Regions from separate parts of the Paeniglutamicibacter sp. NPDC012692 genome, predicted to be linked through region 1. Evidence: riboswitches for the same ligand, from Rfam matches in the RefSeq annotation. Region 1 holds a riboswitch; each other region holds the start of a gene.

Region 1 (2,192 bases):
CAGGCCCGGGGTAACGCCGGCGGCGACCCGCTCGTCCTCGGTGAGCTGTGCGTGGGTGGTGGAGGCCGGGTGGACTACCAACGAGCGGACGTCGCCGAGGTTCGCCACGTGGGAGTGCAGCTTCAGCGCATCGACGAATCCCTGGCCGGCCTCGAGGCCGCCGGAGATTTCGAACGCAACAATCGCACCGATGCCCTTGGGGCCGTACTTGCGGCCGCGTTCGAACCACTTGCTCGACTCGATGCCGGCGTAGTTGACCGACTCGACCTGCGGCTGCGCCTCGAGCCACTTGGCGACCTCCACGGCGTTGGAGACGTGGCGCTCGATGCGAAGCGACAGCGTCTCAAGGCCCTGGGCGATCAGGAACGCATTGAACGGGGAAACGGCGGAACCCAGGTCGCGCAGCAGCTGAACGCGGGCCTTGAGGATGTAGGCGAGGTTGGCGCCGAGGATGCCATTGACACCCAGGTCGCGGCCGAAGACCAGGCCGTTGTAGGACTCGTCCGGGGTGTTGAAGCCCGGGAACTTCTCAGGATCGGCGGCGAAGTCGAAGTTGCCCGAGTCCACGATGACGCCGGCGATCGCGGTGCCGTGGCCGCCGAGGTACTTGGTGGCCGAGTGGATCACGATGTCCGCACCCCATTCGATGGGACGCACCAGGTACGGGGTCGCAAGGGTGTTGTCGACGATCAAAGGCACGCCTGCCTCGTGGGCGATGGCCGAGATCGATTCGATGTCCAGGACGTCCTGGCGAGGGTTGGAGACAACTTCGCCGAACAGGGCCTTGGTGTTTGGCTTGATCGCCGCACGCCAGCCATCCAGGTCGTCGGGATCCGCAACAAAGGTGACCTCGATACCCAGCTTGCGCAGCGTGTGCTTGAACAGGTTCTGCGTTCCGCCGTAGAGGCTGGGGCTTGCCACGATGTGGTCCCCGGCCTCTGCGAGGTTCAGGATCGCGAAGGTCGTGGCTGCCTGGCCCGATGCCAGCAGCAGTGCGCCGACGCCACCCTCGAGGCTGGCAATGCGCTGCTCAACCGCGTCCTGGGTGGGGTTGCCGATGCGCGTGTAGATAGGCTCCAGCTCCTGGAGCGCGAAGCGCGCGGCGGCGCTTTCCGCGGTCGGGAACACAAAGGAGGTGGTTTGGTAGATCGGCAGGGCCCGCGCGCCGGTGGCGGCGTCCGGCTCCTGGCCCACGTGGATCTGACGAGTTTCGAATGACCAGTCGTTTGACATCGTTCTCCCCTTCGAGGAATCAAGGGGTATGCCCGTAGCCGACACCTGTGGCGTCGGATTCTACATAGGGGCATGCCCGCGCTTGTCCTGCGTCCTTGTGACGCAGGGCCTGGTCTTCACCCGGGGCACCCCACCGCGGTGGAGGGTTGCCGTCCAGCAAGCCGGGGCTTGTTGCTGGAACTCATGACCTTGTGAATCAGTCTGGCGCAAGGAAACGCGGGCGCGCAAGAACATCTCAAAATGTGACAATCCGGAAGTAGCGGGGCGCTGGCCCGATCCCGACCATGAAACCACCAGCCAAACTCAAGTTAGGCAACCCTAACTCGAGAGCCAGATCACATCGTGCCATGATGGGCACATGATGAGGTTGGACCATGTAACTTACGCTTGTGGACCCGACGGCCTCGCGGCAACTGCCGCTCGGATCGGCGCGGCCCTTGGACTCGAATCTGTAAAGGGCGGTATTCACCCACGATTTGGTACTCGCAATGTCATCTTCCCGTTGCAGAATGACCAGTACCTCGAAGTTGTCGAGGTACTGAACCACCCCGCATCGGACAAGGCACCGTTCGGTCAGGCCGTTCGTGCCCGTTCCGAACTTGGCGGCGGCTGGATGGGCTGGTGCGTTGCTGTTGATGACCTGGCACCGGTCGAGGCACGCCTGGGCCGTAGCTCGGTACCGGGAAACCGAAAGTTCCCGGATGGACAGGAACTGACCTGGCGCCAGATCGGCGTCAACGGCTTGATCGCCGATCCACAGGTCCCGTACCTGCTGCGTTGGGATGACGGGACGGAGAACCTGCACCCGTCGAAGGCACTGACCCCGGTTGGCAAGATTTCGTCGATCAGCATCGCCGGATCCAGCGAACGCGTCGCAGACTGGCTCGGACAGCCCGAGCAGTTGCCGGTCGGCGATGTCACGGTCAACTGGCAGGCACCCAACGGCACGCCGGGAATCC
Region 2 (2,192 bases), on a different contig from region 1:
CGGTGCCGGCGGCACGGCCGCCGTTGATGCCGAAGCTGAAGACCGAACCGACACCCAGCGGGAGTAGTTCCTTGGCGCGCTCGTGGTGCGGGTGGGACGGCAGGCCTGCGTAGTTCACGTAGGAAATGCGCGGGTCGTTATCCAGCCATTCGGCCACGGCCTTGGCGTTGGCCAGGTGCGAATCCATGCGCTGCGGCAGGGTCTCGACGCCCTGCAGGAGCTGGAACGCGGACTGGGCCGGAAGCGCCGGTCCGATGTCGCGCAGCTGCTCGCTGCGCAGCTTGGTCAGGAAGCCGTACTCGCCGAAGTTGTCCCACCACGAGACGTTGCCGTAGGAGGCCACGGGTTCGGTCATGGACGGGAACTTGCCGTTGCCCCAGTTGAACGTACCGGCTTCGACGACGACGCCGCCGAGGGTGGTGCCGTGGCCGCCGAGGAACTTGGTGGCCGAGTGGATCACGATGTCGGCGCCGTGCTCGATGGGGCGCAACAGGTACGGGGGAGTCAGCGTGGAGTCGACGACCAGCGGCAGGCCGGCGGCGTGGGCAACCTCGGCCAGGCCCTTGAGATCGGCGATGTCGCCGGACGGGTTCGCGACGACCTCGGTGTAGACGGCCTTGGTGTTCTCGCGGATCGCCGCGGCGAATTCGGCAGGGTCGGTGGAATCGACGAACGTGGTCTCGACGCCGAAGCGGCGCAGGGTCACGTCGAGCTGGGTGATGGTTCCGCCGTAGAGCTTGGAGGAGGCAACGATGTGGTCGCCCGCGCCTGCCAGCGCCGCGAAGGTGATGAATTCGGCCGCCATGCCGGAGCCGGTGGCGACGGCGCCGATGCCGCCCTCGAGCGAGGCGATACGTTCCTCGAAGGCCGCAACCGTCGGGTTGCCGATGCGCGAGTAGATGTTTCCGTACTTCTGCAGCGCGAAGAGGTTCGCGGCATCGTCGGAGTCCTTGAAGACAAACGAGGTGGTCTGGTAGATCGGGACGGCACGGGAACCGTGCTCGGCATCCGGGGTGCCGCCGGCATGCAGTGCGCGCGTGCGGAATCCAAATTGATGTTCGGCCATGAGGGTGGCTGACTCCTTGCGTATGTGGCAACGGCCGCCCGGGGTACGGACGGCCCTCGCCTGTGGGGCTGGGGTGGTGCTTCTCCCGGGTCAATGCGGTGCCGGTTCGCCCAGGACAGGGTCCGCAAGGACCCTCTAGGGGTTCAGCACCGAAGATTGCTTACGCGCTCTCCATCGTTTCTGGCGGTAGCACCTTGTTCACCGGAGTGTGAAAGGTTGCTGCGGCGTCATGGAACCAGATCTCTCGGCCGCTCGGGATGGGGTGTTGATCCATTGTGGCAAGAAATCGACCAACAGCCAAAGATTGTGAGCTTAGGTTGCGAATGCTGAGACGAAAATCGAAGAATCTGCGCCGCCCCGATGGCCGGGATTATGCCGGGCTAGGCTTGTGGGCATGAGTGCAACGTTGGTTTTGGTCCGTCACGGAGAAACAGCCTGGAATGCCGAGGGCCGTCTCCAGGGCCAAACGGATATTCCGTTGAACGATGTGGGCCGCGAACAGGCCCATGTCGCGGGCCAGGAATTGGCCGGCTCGAGCTGGGATGTCCTTGCGTCGTCGACCCTGGGCCGTGCGGCGGAAACCGCGGAACTCATTGGGCAGAACCTTGGCCTGGCCCTGACCGAAAAAATCGACGGACTCCGGGAGCGTCACTACGGAAACGCCGAGGGACGCGTGGTCTATGACCTGCCGCGCGAGGAAATCGACGTGCTGCTGCGCTCGGCGGAACCAGAGGAAGCCGTGGCCGCGCGAGGCATCCGGGCGCTCTGCGACCTGCTGGAGCGCCACGAAGGCAAGCGCATCATCGTGGTTGCCCATGGAACGCTGATCCGGCTGACCGTCGATGCGCTGGTTCCGGGACGCAAGACGCCGATCATGCGCAACGGGCAGATTCTCGAGGTCGATATCCCCTTGCTGCGGCGCCATGCCGCAGCCCCCACGCACTAGCGCGATCACTGCCCCCGGCCGCACGATGGTGGGGTGAGCGAAAACTTCTTTGGCGACCGCGGATTCTATGCGCGCCGGGCGCGGGCCTATGACGCAATGCTTGGGTCCCCGACCTACAACAGGGTCTTCTGGGGCACCCGCCCGGACCAGTACGCGGCCTTTGCGGCGAGGGCCATCGGC
Region 3 (2,192 bases), on a different contig from region 1:
GAACGCCATGTAGGCGATATCGGTGTATTGCGGCGGTTCCTTCTGGTTGAAGTCGATCCCACCGGGGAGCCCCTCGTAGTAAATCACCGCGTAGCGCAGCGTGAACAGCGTGTGCACGAGCAGCCACGACATTCCCGTGCAGGTCAAGGCCAGAAGCGCCAGCAGGAAACGCGCGTTTCCATCGACGTTCTTGCTGCCCAACATCACCAAACCAACTGCGGCCAACGACCCCACCGCGGCCAAAAGGATCAAGAGGTCCGAGGTGCTGCGGCCGGGGTCTTCTTCCTGGGCGTGGGCGGCGGTGCGGACATGGTCCATGGGGGCGATGGTCAACCAAACCGAGAGGTTGTAGACCAGCGCAGCGACACCCCACCCCACCGCGGGCGCATACAGCCAGGCACCAAGAAGCCCGGTCAGCGACGCTGCAAGGCCGCCGCAGACAACCATGCCGATAAGGCGCAGCTGGCGGTGCCGGGTACGTCGTGAGCGTGTGGTCTCCATGTGGCGATCATGCCACGAGGCGCTATCGCCGGGCGGGAGGCTCAATCGAAACATTGCATCATGTCAGTCGACCGTTCACTGCCAAGACCCAATGTTGTGCGGCTTTGGGTGGATTATCAACATGACGCGGGCGAGGCGCAAGGCGGAATGAAATACCTGCGTCACAATCGGTTTTATGACATTTCTTGACGAGGAAACCGGTCGAAGGCGGGGGTTGTCGTTCGTTTGTTTCACGAAATGGTCACATTTGTTGGTCGTATCGAAGAATCTGCGACACACTTGAACAGTTCCTTCCCGGCAAATCGCTTGAAAGGAACGACACCATCCAGAGCGGCTGAGAGACCTGGCTCGTTGACGCCGCAGCAACCACCCCTATGCGTAGGGGCCGGTGCTACCGCCAGGACCGATGGAGATAGCCAACTCTGTTCCGGTCCACCCGTCGCCCTCCCGTGGGCGGCTGGCCGATCGGTCGTGCCGTTGGCGTCCCTCGGGTAAACCGAGAGGAGTTGGACATGATCAACATCAAGAACGTGTCAACAGTATTCCCGTCAGCGGGTAACCCCTTTGTTGCCGTGGATAACGTTTCGCTGGAGATCCCGCGAGGCTCGATCCAGGGAATCATTGGTTTTTCCGGTGCAGGCAAGTCGACCCTGCTGCGCAACATCAACCTGCTCGAGCGCCCCACCAGCGGGCAAATCATCGTCGACGGCACGGACCTCACCGCGCTCAACGATGAAGAACTGCGTCAGGCGCGCCACCACATCGGCATGATTTTCCAGCACTTCAACCTCTTGAACAACCGCAATGCCGTTGAGAACGTCGAACTCAGCCTCAAGTTTGCCGGTGTCCCCAAGAAGAACCGCCGGCGCCGGGCGCTGGAAGCCCTGGCCATCGTGGACCTGGCGGACAAGACGACCGCCTACCCCGGACAACTTTCCGGAGGCCAAAAACAGCGCGTGGCGATTGCCCGCGCACTGGCCACGGAGCCGAAGGTGCTTCTGTGCGATGAACCGACTTCCGCCGTTGACCCGCGGACCACGGCCTCGGTGCTCCAGTACCTTTCCGACATCAACGCCCAGTTGGGCATCACCACGGTCATCGTGACCCACGAAATGAACGTCGTGAAGGCCATTGCGGACAACGTCGCGGTCATGGAAGACGGGGCGCTGGTGGAGCAATTCGACATTGCCTCGCTGAAGAACCCTGCGTTCACTCCGGCCACCGCAATCGGCCGCTACCTGATCTCCGATGAAATTTCGCTGGACCGAAAGCCAACCACGGCACCCGCACCCGCGGCAACCGAAACCGAATCCTTGAAGGAGGAGTCCTATGTCTAATCTTGCATTTGGCATCAACGTCCTGGCGTCCTCCACCAACGGCAGCGGCGCCGCGGCCTTTGACCTCAACCGCGTCATCGAGCTGTGGCCGGAAATCGCTCTGGCCATCGGCCAGACCCTGGCCATGCTCCTGGTATCGATCCCCATTGCGATTCTGCTTGGAACCCCGCTGGGAATCTGGCTTTACTCGATGTCGCCGAACGGCCTGCGTCCGCGCCTGCGAATCCACCGGATCGTTGACGGGCTGGTGAACACCATGCGTTCGTTCCCGTTCCTGATCCTGCTGATTGCGATCATTCCGTTCACGCGATTCGTGGTGGGAACAACCATCGGCACAGCCGCGGTGATCGTCCC

What was found. A riboswitch is a leader RNA that binds a small molecule or an ion and turns the genes downstream of it on or off. The one in region 1 is predicted to bind S-adenosylmethionine.
Region 2: another riboswitch for S-adenosylmethionine. It lies ahead of ACFY5D_RS13015 (O-acetylhomoserine aminocarboxypropyltransferase/cysteine synthase family protein); the one in region 1 lies ahead of ACFY5D_RS18020 (bifunctional o-acetylhomoserine/o-acetylserine sulfhydrylase).
Region 3: another riboswitch for S-adenosylmethionine. It lies ahead of ACFY5D_RS13080 (methionine ABC transporter ATP-binding protein); the one in region 1 lies ahead of ACFY5D_RS18020 (bifunctional o-acetylhomoserine/o-acetylserine sulfhydrylase).

Annotation. Positions count from the first base shown of each region.
Region 1 covers NZ_JBIBDE010000006.1:45,672-47,863, reverse strand. Annotated here, with positions in the region: gene ACFY5D_RS18020 (bifunctional o-acetylhomoserine/o-acetylserine sulfhydrylase) at 1-1,233, opposite strand, end outside; SAM riboswitch class IV at 1,307-1,422, opposite strand; gene ACFY5D_RS18015 (VOC family protein) at 1,592-2,192, shown strand, end outside.
Region 2 covers NZ_JBIBDE010000003.1:204,507-206,698, forward strand. Annotated here, with positions in the region: gene ACFY5D_RS13015 (O-acetylhomoserine aminocarboxypropyltransferase/cysteine synthase family protein) at 1-1,066, opposite strand, end outside; SAM riboswitch class I at 1,235-1,330, opposite strand; gene ACFY5D_RS13020 (histidine phosphatase family protein) at 1,461-2,012, shown strand; gene ACFY5D_RS13025 (methyltransferase domain-containing protein) at 2,046-2,192, shown strand, end outside.
Region 3 covers NZ_JBIBDE010000003.1:218,525-220,716, forward strand. Annotated here, with positions in the region: gene ACFY5D_RS13075 (DUF1345 domain-containing protein) at 1-501, opposite strand, end outside; SAM riboswitch class I at 820-914, shown strand; gene ACFY5D_RS13080 (methionine ABC transporter ATP-binding protein) at 1,014-1,838, shown strand; gene ACFY5D_RS13085 (methionine ABC transporter permease) at 1,831-2,192, shown strand, end outside.